2 regions of the Microbacterium azadirachtae genome follow, and region 1 is predicted to be linked to the other one. Evidence: predicted binding sites of a transcription regulator. Region 1 holds the regulator's gene; the other holds the start of a gene.
The links. The regulator HrcA, encoded in region 1, represses chaperone genes, less so after heat shock. The targets are predictions, from matches to a motif close to TTNGCACTCGNNNNNNNCGAGTGCNAA.
Positions count from the first base shown of each region.

Region 2: groES (co-chaperone GroES) is a predicted target of HrcA. The motif match lies at 4,986-5,012, and genes of this name have one in related genera.

Region 1 covers NZ_CP099706.1:1,595,971-1,602,434, forward strand. Annotated here, with positions in the region: gene NFX31_RS07530 (LysR family transcriptional regulator) at 1-76, opposite strand, end outside; gene NFX31_RS07535 (DMT family transporter) at 175-1,110, shown strand; gene NFX31_RS07540 (DUF1990 family protein) at 1,157-1,807, shown strand; gene hemW (radical SAM family heme chaperone HemW) at 1,821-3,065, shown strand; gene NFX31_RS07550 (carboxylesterase/lipase family protein) at 3,093-4,532, opposite strand; gene hrcA (heat-inducible transcriptional repressor HrcA) at 4,631-5,665, shown strand; gene dnaJ (molecular chaperone DnaJ) at 5,712-6,464, shown strand, end outside.
Region 2 covers NZ_CP099706.1:2,795,641-2,802,104, forward strand. Annotated here, with positions in the region: gene NFX31_RS13255 (TetR/AcrR family transcriptional regulator) at 1-193, opposite strand, end outside; gene NFX31_RS13260 (MFS transporter) at 292-1,776, shown strand; gene guaB (IMP dehydrogenase) at 1,929-3,431, opposite strand; gene rarD (EamA family transporter RarD) at 3,534-4,490, opposite strand; gene groES (co-chaperone GroES) at 4,610-4,906, opposite strand; gene NFX31_RS13280 (class I SAM-dependent methyltransferase) at 5,116-6,321, shown strand; gene NFX31_RS13285 (hypothetical protein) at 6,350-6,464, opposite strand, start outside.

The sequences.
Region 1 (6,464 bases):
AGGCTGCCCTGCCCACGCCGGCGAACGCGGCGACGGCGACGAGGCTGCGCAGCTCGGCGATCTCCATGCTGCTCATGCGTCCATCCTCCGGCACGTGGCGTCCGGGAGGTGAGTATCCATCAGGATTCGTGATGTGATGCGTGCGCCGTGGTGAGCGCGGGAAAGCCTGACGGCATGACCAGATCGACCATCGCCGTGTCCGCCTGCGCCATGGTGACGCTCTATGCGGTGAACTACGCGCTCACCGCGCTCGCGCTGCGCACGATGAGCCCTTTCCTGCTCCTGCTGCTGCGCTTCGGCATCTCCGTCGTGGTGCTGTTCGTCGTGTGCGCGCTCCTGCGCGCGCCGATACCGCGCGGACGTCTCCTCGGCGCCGCCGCCGGCGCGGGGCTGCTGTCCCAGGCCGGTCAGTTCGTCGGCGCGTACTGGGCGCTCGGGCACGGCGTCGGCGCCGGCTTCACCGCACTTGTGATCGCCATGAACCCCGTCGTCACCGCGGTGCTGTCGCGGCTGATCCTGCGTCGACGCAGCTCGCGCCGTGCTCTGCTCTCGGTCGTTCTCGGCGCGGCGGCGGTGCTCGTCGCCTGCCTGCCGATCGTGCTGTCGGATCCGCGGATCGGCGCGATGATCCTCGCGGTCGGCGGATCCCTGCTCGCGGTCTCGCTCGGTGCCCTCTGGCAGGGACGATCGCTGCGCACCGTGCATCCGGTGATGTTCACGCTGATCGGCGTGCTCGTGTCCGTGCCCGTGACCGGTGCGCTCGTGTGGACCGAACCGCCCCGCCCGCCCGCGGATCCGGCGTCCTGGGCGCTGCTCGGCGGGATCGTGGCGATCGGTCTCGCGGGCACCACTCTGTACTCGGCGCTCGTGCGCGCCGTGGGCGCCGATGCCGCGTCCATCCTGTTCAGTGTGATCCCGGCGGCCACGGCCGTGGCCGCGCTGATCGTGCTGGGGGAGCCGCTCACCGTCGCGGGCGTGATCGGGCTGGTGCTCGGGGCGGCCGCCTCCGTGCTGCGACTCGGCGACGAACGACCCGCCGCGGCGGATCCGCCCGCCGAGGCGGCGGAGGACGAGTCGCGCGTGCCCGCGCGCTCAGCACCTCAGCCTTAGGAGAACCTGAGTGAGTGAGTCGCGCCCGGCCAGTAGTCTGGTTCTCATGCGTCGCGGGACATTCCGAGAAGGAACGGTGGACTATGCCGCCGTGGGCGCGACCCACGCGCCCGACCTGATGCAGTATCCGCCGGAGCACAGCATCCCGGCCGAGGAGTCCTGGCGGCTCGGCAGCGGTGAGGAACGGTTCCGCACGGCGGGCGACGCCCTGCTGTCCTGGACGGCCCAGCGCGCGGCCGGACTGCAGCTCACGGATGTGCGCCCCGCCTCGAGCCCCGGCTATGCCGGCGTGAGCTTCGATGCGGAGGGGCATCCCGTCGCGCCGAGCAGCACCGAGATCGAACCCCGCTACGACGAGGACGGCACGCCCTGGGCGGGTCCCGGTATGACCCTGAAGCTGCACGGCCGTGTCGGCGGCATGCGCGCCGACGCGGAGCTGCGGGTGATCTCCGTGACCGAGCAGACGCATCGGATCGGATTCGTGCTCGGCACGGTCGCCGGCTCCGTGGTGAGCGGCGAGGAGTCCTTCGACATCGAGTGGAACGACGCCGACGAGGTGTGGTTCACGGTGCGCGCCTTCGACCGGCCCAACAGCTTCCTGTACCGGAGCTTTCCCTACCTCGTGAAGCGCCGCCGGCGCGAGCTGTTCGCCCGCTACCTGCGCGCGATCTCCCCGCTGTACGCGACGCCCGTCTGATGGCGCGGTCCTGATGGCCGGCCCGCTCCCGCTCGGGGATCCGGCGCCGGCGGACGGGCGGCTGCCCGCCGACCTGCGGATCGAGCCCGAGTCCGCGTTCTCCGCGTACCTGCACGTGCCGTTCTGCCGGGTGCGCTGCGGCTACTGCGACTTCAACACCTATACGGCGTCCGAGCTGCGCGGGGCGCGCCAGGACGCCTACGCCGACACGCTGATCCAGGAGATCGCCCTCGCCCGCGAGGTCCTCGCGGAGCGCGGCCCGCTGCGTCCTCTGAGCACCGTGTTCTTCGGCGGCGGCACCCCGACGCTGCTGCCGGCGGGTGACCTCGGGCGCATGCTCCGCGCGGCCGTCGACGCGTTCGGCATCGTCGGCGGCGCCGAGGTCACGGTCGAGGCCAACCCGGACACGGTCACCCCCGCGGTCGCGCGCGAGCTCGCCGAGGCCGGGGTCACGCGGATGTCGATCGGAATGCAGTCGGCGGTGCCGCATGTGCTCGCGGCGCTCGACCGCACGCATCGCCCGGAGAACGTCCGCACCGCCGTGGACGCGGCCCGCTCGGCCGGGCTCGCCGTCAGCGTCGACCTCATCTACGGAGCGCCGGGGGAGTCCCTGGACGACTGGCGTGCGTCGCTCACGACCGCCGTCGACCTGGATCCGGATCACATCTCCGCCTACGCGCTCATCATCGAGGACGGCACCAAGCTCGCGCGCCAGATCCGCCGCGGCGAGGTGCCCGCCCCCGACGACGACCTGCAGGCCGACATGTACGAGCTCGCCGACGCCGTGCTGGCGGACGCGGGGTTCGACTGGTACGAGGTGAGCAACTGGGCGCGACGCGCCGTGACGGGCGCTGCTCCGGGGGAGTGGGATCAGCGGTCGCGGCACAACATGGCGTACTGGCGCGGCACCGACTGGTGGGGCTTCGGGCCCGGGGCGCACAGCCACGTCGCCGGACTGCGGTGGTGGAACGTCAAGCATCCCGCGGCGTATGCGCAGCGCCTCGCGATGGGCGAGTCGCCGGCGGCCGGCACCGAGCGCCCCGACGCGGAGGCCGCACAGCTCGAACGGATCCTGCTGCGCTCGCGGATGGCCGAGGGGCTCCCGCTCGACGCGCTCGCGGCCGACGCGCGGACCAGGGTCGCGGGCCTGATCGCCGACGGCCTGGTCGATGCCGGCGCTGCGCTGCGCGGCACCCTCGTGCTCACGCGGCGGGGACGCCTGCTCGCCGACGCGGTGGTGCGCGCCCTGACCGACTGACGCCGTCCCGCGCGGGCGGCGACGCCGTCAGCCCCTCTCGGCCGGAAGCAGATCCACCGCGGCGGTGCGCCGCTGCGGGCCGACGATCGGGCCGTCGCCGAGCCCGTCGAACAGCGCCGTCGTGCGCTGCGCATCGAACGCGGGCCAGCCCGGATCCCCGTCGCGGATGAATCGCACCCAGGCCGCGTGCATCGCCGTGGCGAGCCGCTGCGGCGGGGTCGTGCCCGCGATCTTCGCCGTCTCCGGATCCGCGAGCCCGTCGAACACGAACGGGATCTCCAGCGCGTGCGCCGCGCGCAGGTCGCGCACCGGGCTCGGCCACGAGAACTCGTACAGGAACGTCGGCGCCCTGCGCGCACGCGCCACCCGCGTCGCCGGGGCGCGCAGCAGCAGGTCCGTCGCGAGCTGGCCGAACACCTCGCCCGTGCTCGCGCCGGGGTGGTCCGCGCGAACGGCGCGGACGGCCGCCGCCCGGATCCGCAAGGCGAGCCGGGCCAGCAGCAGCTGGGACGGGCGGATCGCGTCGAGCGCCGCCGGCGGGAACCACAGCCGGTATTCGTCCGTGTTGGTGCCGATCAGGAGGGGCACGTCCGCGTCGGCGAGCGCCTCCTGCGGCGAGCGCGGCAGCGAGTCCTGGTCGAGGATGAGTTGGAAGCCGGGAGCGCCGCCGAGCGGCGAGGAGCCCGCGGACTGGGTCCGGCGCGCGTCGAGCAAGGCCTCCGGCGTGAGCGCGGAGAACGCGGCGCGGGTCGGGGCGACCTCGAGGAGCTTCGCGAGGCGGCGCGTCACCCTGCCGCCGCGCTTCGCGGTCTGCGCCTGCAGCGGTCCGGACTGCACGATCCCGCCCCGGACGAGCGCCCGGGTGTCCTCCCTGGCGAGCAGGGCGGCGACGAGGGCCCCGCCGGCGGATTCCCCCATGAGGGTGATCCGGTCGGGATCCCCGCCGAAGGCGGCGATCTCCGCGCGCACCCAGTGCAGCGCGGCGACCGCGTCCTGCAGGCCGAGGTTGCGCGGGGCGTCGTCGAGCACCGAGAATCCCTCGGAGCCCAGCCGGTAGTTGATGCTGACGAACACGATGCCGTCCCGCGCGAAGCTCGTGCCGTCGTAGAGCGAGAGGGCCGCGGTGCCGCGCTCGAGCGCGCCGCCGTGGATCCACAGCACCACGGGCGCCCCGGTCGCCCCGGCGGGCGACCAGACGTTCGCGGTGAGGATCTCGTCGCCGTCGATGCGGACGGTCCCGAGGATCTCGGCCGTCGCACCGGTGTAGGGCAGCTGCGGGGCGGTGGGCCCGAAGGCGACGGCCTCGCGCGGGCGCGCCCAGGCCTCGGGTGGCTCCGGGGCGCGGAAGCGTCGAAGACCCGACGGCGCCGCCGCGTAGGGGATGCCCAGATAGCGGTCGATCCCGTCGCTGCGGCGACCGACGAGTTCGCCGGCGGAGATCCTGGTGCGGACGGCCTCGTGATCCATGGGCACATCCTAGGGAGTGTCGTGTCTCGGCCTGCACCCGGGTCGACAGGATAGGATTGGCACTCAGGACGTACGAGTGCCAGCGGTGAGGAGGAGCGATGGTCTCAGAACGCGGACTCCAGGTGCTCCGCGCCATCGTCGAGGACTACGTCGAGACGAACGAGCCGGTGGGCAGCAAGTCGATCGTCGAGCGCCATGCGTTCGGCGTGTCCGCGGCGACGATCCGCAACGACATGGCGCAGCTCGAAGACGAGGAGCTCATCGCCGCGCCGCACACCTCGTCGGGGCGCGTGCCCACCGACAAGGGCTATCGCGTGTTCGTCGACCATCTCGCGCAGGTGCGGCCGCTCTCGGCCGCCCAGCGCAGCGCGATCACGGCCTTCCTCGCCGATCCTGCCGACCTCGACGACCTCATGGTGCGCACGGTCCGGGTCCTCACCCGCCTCACCGGTCAGGTCGCGCTCGCGCAGTATCCGTCCTTCGCCCGCGCGCACGTCACGCACGTGGAGCTCGTCGCTCTCGCCCCCAACCGCCTGCTCATCGTGCTGGTCACGGATGCGGGCGGAGTGTCCCAGCGGATCGTGCCCCTGCCGGTCGAGCTCGACGAGTCCGAGGTCGGACTGCTGCGCGCCGGCGTCACCGAGCTCCTCACCGGCCGCTCGGTGCGGCGCGGCGCGGAACGCGTCCAGGACGCGGGCGAGACCGCGTTCGGGCCGCGCGTCGACGCCGCGAGGGCGGCGCTGCTGCGGGCGGTCGCCGAGGAGCTCGCCGAGTTCCGGCAGGAGCGCCTGGTGATGGCGGGCGCCGCGACGCTGGCCCGTCGCGAGCACGACTTCCGCGGGAGCATCCATCCGCTCCTCGAGGCGATCGAGGAGCAGGTGACGCTGCTGCGGCTCATGAGCGAGATGCGCGTCGACGAGCACGGGCTCGCCGCGAGCATCGGCACCGAGAACGCCGCGTTCGGCCTCGGCGAGGCCTCCATCGTGGCGAGCGACTATCTCACCCACTCGGGGACCGCACGCGTCGGCGTGATGGGCCCCACCCGGATGGACTATCAGAGCAACCTCGCGGCGGCACGGGCCGTGGCCCGCTACCTGTCGCGGCTGCTCGAAGAAGACGAGTCCGGCCGCTGATCGGCCGCAGAACACACGCCGCCGCAGGCGGCCCGGAAAGGCGATGGTGACGGATCACTACGAGGTCCTCGGCGTCTCGCGCGATGCGAGCGAGGACGAGATCAAGAAGGCGTACCGGCGGCTCGCGCGGCAGCTGCACCCCGACGTGAACCCGAGCGAGGAGGCGGCGGAGCGGTTCAAGCTCGTGACGCACGCCTACGACGTCCTCAGCGACGCCGACTCCCGGCGCCGCTACGACATGGGCGGCGACCAGAACGGCAACGGCGGCTTCGGCGGGTTCGGAGGCTTCGGCGACATCTTCGAGACCTTCTTCGGGGGCGGCGGGGCGCGTGCAGCGCGTCCCCGGTCGCGTCGGGAGCGCGGCCAGGACGCCCTCGTCCGCGTGACCCTGGACCTCGCCGACGTCGTGTTCGGCGTGCACCGGGACATCGAGGTCGACACGGCCGTGCTCTGCGAGACGTGCCAGGGATCCTGCTGCGCGGAGGGCACCTCGCCCGTCACCTGCGACATCTGCGGCGGATCCGGTCACGTGCAGCAGCAGGTGCGCAGCCTGCTCGGCAACGTCATCACGACCGCGCCGTGCGGCTCGTGCGAGGGCTTCGGAACCACGATCCCGTTCCCGTGCCAGACCTGCAACGGACAGGGCCGGGTGCGTTCGCGCCGGACGGTCGGGCTCGACATCCCCGCCGGCGTCGAGACGGGTCTGCGCCTGCAGCTGCCCGGATCCGGCGAGGTCGGGCGTGCGGGCGGCCCGAACGGAGACCTGTACGTCGAGGTCACGGTCACGCCGCACCCGCGC
Region 2 (6,464 bases), 1.2 Mb from region 1:
CGAAGAGGCGTACGACGTAGGGCTGGCTGACCCCGGCGGCGCGGGCGACCTGGTCGGTCGTGGCGCCTTCGTAGCCGCGCGAGCCGAACACCGTGAGCGCGGCGAGGATGATCTGCGCGCGCCGCTCGTCCGAGGACAGGCGGCGGCCCGGCTCCTCGGTCGAATCGGGGGCGGCGGTCGCGGCGGAAGTCATGCTGAAAGGTTATCAGCGAATGACTTGACTTTGTAATCATGCGATTACTACATTGATGCCAGCGCTGGTAATCATCCAATTACAACCGGGAGTCCTCCATGACCGAGTCCTCGTCGCTCACGACCGCGCGTCGCGAGCGATCCGCCCTGCGGCCTCGCCGTCCCCGCCCGGTGGCGCTCGTCATCGCCGCCGCGTCGCTCCCCATGTTCATGGCCACGCTCGACAACCTGGTCATGACCAACGCCCTGCCCGTGCTGCACCGCGAGATGGGCGCCACGATCGAGCAGCTGCAGTGGTTCGTGAACGCGTACACACTCGCGTTCGCCGGCGCGATCCTCATGGCCTCCGCGCTCGGCGACCGGTTCGGCCGCCGCACCGTGTTCGTGCTCGGCATCGCCCTGTTCGGCGCCGGATCCCTGCTGGCGGCGCTCAGCGCGGATCCGGGGCAGCTCATCGCCGCGCGGGCGGTGCAGGGTCTCGGCGCGGCCGCCGTCATGCCGCTCTCGCTCGCTCTACTCACCGGCGCCGTGCCCGCGGCCCGGCGCCCCCTCGCGATCGGCATCTGGGGCGGCGTCTCCGGACTCGGGGTCGCGGTGGGCCCGCTCATCGGCGGCGCGATCATGGAGGGCTGGAACTGGCAGGCGATCTTCTGGATCAACGTGCCGGTCGCCGTGATCGCGATCCCGCTCGCCGTGCTGGTGCTCGCGAACGACTTCGGCGCCCGCATGCGCATCGACGTGCCCGGCGCCGTGCTCGCGGCCGCCGGAGTGCTGGCGCTCGTCCACGCCATCGTCCGCGGCAACGACGACGGCTGGGACTCGGTCGGCGTGATCGCCGAGCTCGCCCTCGGCGGCGTCCTCGTGATCGTGTTCCTGCTCTGGCAGTGGCGCTCCTCGGCGCCGCTGATGCCGCTGCGGCTCTTCCGCGACCGGTCGTTCTCGATCACCAACGTCGTCGGCTTCGCCTTCAGCTTCGGGACCTTCGGATCCGTGTTCATCCTGATCCAGTTCCTGCAGGTGGTGAAGGGCGCGACGCCGCTCGAAGCCGCCGTGCAGACCATGCCGTGGACGCTCGCCCCGATGGTCGTGGCCCCGATCGCGGGCATCGTCGCCCCGCGCGTGGGCACCCGCGTGCTGCTCGTCGGCGGCCTGCTCCTGCAGGGCGTGGCCCTGGGGTGGCTCGCCGCGCTCCTCTCCGTCGACGTGCCATATGCGGCCCTGGTGACGCCGTTCATCCTCGCCGGCGTCGGCATGGGGCTCGTGTTCGCCCCGTCCGCGACCGCGCTGCTGGCCACCCTCGGCCTCGTCGACCACGCCAAGGCGTCCGGGGTGAACTCCACCCTGCGCGAGCTCGGCGTGGCCCTCGGCACGGCCGTGATGACCGCGGTCTTCGTGGGCGCCGGCGGGCAGCTGCTGCCCGACCACTACGTCGACGCCGCGCGCCCGGCCGTGTTCACCGGCGCCGCGGTGCTTCTCGTCGCCACCCTCATCGCCCTGCGGCTGCCGGCCGGCACCGGCGGGCACACGGACGGCGAGCCCGTCGCCGGTGCGACGACCGCAGCTCCCGAGCCCGTCTCAGCCTGAGAGCTGGTCCCCCGGGTCCCCCGGCTCGCTGGTCGCGGATTGCGGCCTCGGACACCGCAAACCCGCAGACGGCGTCCAGCGAGCAGTCGGGGATCCCGGCGACGACGAAGGCCTCGGATCCGAACGGGATCCGAGGCCTTCCGCGTCGTCGGTCAGCGCTTGTAGTTGGGCGCCTCGACCACGATCTGCACGTCGTGCGGGTGCGACTCCTTGAGGCCCGCCGCCGTGATGCGCACGAACTTGCCGCGGTTCTTCAGCTCCTCGATCGTGCGCGCGCCGACGTAGAACATCGACTGGCGCAGCCCGCCGACCAGCTGGTACGCGACCGCGGAGAGCGGTCCGCGGTAGGGCACCTGGCCCTCGATGCCCTCGGGGATCAGCTTGTCGTCGCTGGGCACGTCGGCCTGGAAGTAGCGGTCCTTCGAGTAGGAGGTCTGCTTGCCGCGGGTCTGCATCGCGCCGAGCGAGCCCATGCCGCGATACAGCTTGAACTGCTTGCCGCCCTGGAAGACGATCTCCCCCGGCGACTCCTCGGTGCCCGCGAGCAGGGATCCGAGCATCACGGCGTCGGCGCCGGCGACGAGCGCCTTGGCGATGTCACCGGAGTACTGCAGACCGCCGTCGGCGATCACCGGGATGCCGGCGGGACGCGCGGCGAGGGAGGCCTCGTACACGGCCGTCACCTGCGGAACGCCGACACCGGCGACGATGCGAGTGGTGCAGATCGAGCCGGGGCCGACGCCCACCTTGACGGCGTCGACGCCCGCGTCGACGAGCGCCTGCGCACCCTCGCGGGTCGCGACGTTGCCGCCGATGACGTCGATGTGGTCGAAGGAGGGATCCGCCTTGAGCCGCTTGACGAGGTCGATCACGCCCTGCGACTGGCCGTTGGCAGTGTCGACGACGAGCACGTCCACGCCCTTGTCGCGCAGCGCCTCGGCGCGCTCCCAGGCGTCGCCGAAGAAGCCGATCGCCGCACCCACGCGCAGGCGACCCTGCTCGTCCTTGGTAGCGAGAGGGTACTTCTCGCTCTTGTCGAAGTCCTTGATGGTGATGAGGCCCGCGAGCTTGCCGTCCTCATCGATGAGCGGCAGCTTCTCGACGCGGTGCTTGGCGAACAGCTCGATGACCTTCTCGGCCGGAACCCCCACCGGGGCGGTCACGAGGCCCTCGCTGGTCATCACGTCGCGCGCGAGCGTGGTCTGCTTGGCGGATCCGGAGATGAAGCGCATGTCGCGGTTCGTGACGATGCCCACCAGGCGTCCGTCGGGGTCGACCACGGGCAGGCCGGAGATGCGGTACTTGGCGCACATCGCGTCGACCTCGGCGATCGTCGCCTCGGGGGTCGTGGTGATCGGATCCGTGATCATGCCCGACTCGCTGCGCTTGACGCGGTCGACCTGCGCGGCCTGATCGGCGATCGAGAGGTTGCGGTGCAGGATGCCCAGGCCGCCCTCGCGCGCCATGGCGATGGCCATGCGCGCCTCGGTGACGGTGTCCATGGCGCTGGAGAGCAGGGGCGTGGCGACCGAGATGCGGCGCGTCACGCGGGACGACGTGTCCGCCTCGCTCGGGATCACGTCCGTATGCCCCGGAAGGAGCAGGACGTCATCATAGGTCAATCCGACAAAACCGAACGGGTCGTGCTGCTCCATGGGTTGCGGGGCTCCTCTTTCTCGCGCGCGTGTATCGATTCTAAACGCCGCGGGAGAGGCGGTATTCCCAGGAACGGCGCCGTCGGGCGCCGTGCTCGCGCGTCAGGGCACAGGGATCGAATCGGTCCCCGGGTGCGTCTCGTCGGCCGACCCGCGACCGGACCGCAGCCGCCGGGCCGCAAGGCCGAGGTCGATGAGGAACACGGCGATCGCCACCCAGACGATCGCGAACCCGATCCACCTCTCGATCGGCATCGGCTCGTGCATCACGAGCACGCCGACGAGGAACTGCATGATCGGGGTGATGAACTGGATCATCCCGATCACGGTCAGCCCGATCCGGCGCGTGCCCGCCGCGAACAGCAGCAGCGGCACAGCGGTGGCGACGCCCGCGAAGGCGAGCAGACCCGCGTGCAGCGGACCGTGCTGCCCCATCGTGATGCCGGTGGTGAGGCCCACGGCGATCAGCTGCACGACCGCGACGGGCAGCAGCCAGAACGACTCCAGAGTGAGGCCGCTGAGCGCGTCGACGGACGGCCCGATCTTCTTCTTGACCAGCCCGTAGATCCCGAAGGAGGCGGTGAGCGAGAGCGCGATCCAGGGGAACGTGCCATGCGCGAACACGATCACGAGCACGGCGACCGTGGCGATGCCGATCGCCACCCACTGCAGCCGGCGCAGCCTCTCCTTCAACACGAAGACGCCCAGCAGCATGGTGCCGATCGGGTTGATGAAGTATCCGAGGCTCGTCTCGACGATCTCGCCGTTCAGCGTCGCGAGGACGAACACCTGCCAGTTGATGTAGATCAGCACGCCGGCGAGCGCGGTGAGGGCCAAAAGCCGCGGTTGGCGGACGACGGCGAGCAGCGGCTTCCATCCTCGGGTGACGGCGAGCAGGATCACGCAGAACACGAGGGACAGGGCGACCCGCCACGCCACGAGCTCCCAGGGTCCGGTGGGGGCGAGCAGCAGGAAGTAGAGCGGCAGCACGCCCCAGAGCAGGTAGGCGCCGATCGCGAAGGCGACGCCGGCGGTCTGGGTGCTGCGGGTCGTGGTCACCGGTCAACCCTATTGCCCGTCCTGCCACCGCCTCCGCGTTCGAACGGATCCGGATCGCCGGGGACGACGAAGGCCCGGATGCGCAGGGGCATCCGGGCCTTCGATACGTCAGTGCGAGCTCAGCGCACCACGACGGCGAGCACGTCGCGCGCCGAGAGCACGAGGTACTCCTCGACGCCGAACTTCACCTCGGTGCCGCCGTACTTGCTGTAGAGCACGCGGTCGCCGACGTTGACGTCGAGCGGCACGCGGTTGCCGTTGTCGTCGATGCGGCCGGGGCCCACGGCCACGACCTCGCCCTCCTGGGGCTTCTCCTTCGCGGTGTCGGGGATGACCAGGCCACTCGCGGTGGTCTGCTCGGCCTCGACCTGCTTGATGACGATGCGGTCCTCGAGCGGCTTGATGGAAACCGACACGGTCTACCTCTTTCTTGACGGTTCAAGACTTCGTTAGCACCCTCAACCCGAGAGTGCTAACGCCAGTCTAGGCGCAACGCTGGCACTCATGCAATCAGAGTGCCAGTCGATGTCCTCTGACCGGCCGTGGTCCCGCAGCCAGGGAGGGCGGGATCCATCCGCTCCGGATCCGACCGCCGCGGGGCCGCGACGTCGATAGCCTGGACCGTGTGGACATGAGCGAACTGCGAACCCTGCTGACGCCCGAGGCTCTGCGGGCGGTCGACGTGCTCGGCGAGGTCGCGTCCACCGACGCCGCGGCGAGCGCGGTGCTGCGGCTGCGGGCGGAGGGGCACTCCCCCGAGTTCGTGAGCGCCGTGGTGGGGCAGGCCCGCCTGCGCACCAAGGCGGCGGCGAAGTTCGGCGAGTTCGCGCAGCGGATGCTGTTCACCCGCGCCGGCCTGGAGCAGGCCACCCGGCTCGGCGTCGCCGCCCGGCACGCGGGCCGCATGCGCGCTGCCGGCGTGACCCGCGTCTCGGATCTCGGCTGCGGTATCGGCGGGGACGCGCTCGCGTTCGCCGGCGCCGGGCTCACGGTGACCGCGGTCGACGCCGACGAGGTCACCGCCGCTCTCGCCGCCTACAACCTCGCCCCGTTCGGATCCGACGCCGAGGTGCGGCACGGGCTCGCGCAGGACCACGCGCCGGAGGGGACGGACACAGGGGCGGGGACCGAGGCGGTGTGGCTGGATCCGGCCCGGCGCACCGCGGGCCACGCCGAGACCCGCCGCGTCTCGGCGGACGACTACTCCCCCTCGCTGGACTGGGCGTTCGCGCTCGCCGGCCGTGTTCCGACCGGCATCAAGCTCGGCCCGGCGCACGACCGCGAGGCGATCCCCGCGGACGTCGAGGCGCAGTGGGTCAGCGCCGACGGCGACGTCGTCGAGCTCGTGCTGTGGTCGGGCAGGCTGGCCCGCGAGGACGTGCGCCGGGCCGCGCTCGTGATCCGGGGCGATCGCGCGTTCGAGCTGACGGCGGCCGCCGACGCCGAGGACGCCGACGTGCGCCCGCTCGGCGCCTACGTGCACGAGCCCGACGGAGCGGTGATCCGCGCCCGCCTCATCGGCGACCTGGCCCGCGGCATCGACGCCGGCATGCTGGATCCGCACATCGCCTATCTCACCTCCGATGCGCCGGCGGAGAGCCCTTTCGCGTCGTCGTTCCGCGTCCGCGAGGTGCTGCCGGTGAATCCGAAGACCATCGCCGCCTCGCTGAAGAAGGCCGGCATCGGGCGACTCGAGATCAAGAAGCGCGGCGTCGATGTGGATCCGGCGGCGTTCCGCAAGAAGCTGAACCTGCGCGGCTCTGGGGAGGCGACCCTCATCCTGGTGCGCATCGGCGACAAGCGTCACGCGATCCTCGCCGACCGCGTCTGATCACCCTGCCGGCGGGCCGAGGACGACGCTATCCGCCCATCTCGTCCGGCGCAGGCGGGCTGGGCGCGCGCTGAGGGAACAGGCCGGAGGCCTGTTCCGTGATCACGATGTACCCCGCCGATGAAACCGGGTTCCACATCTCG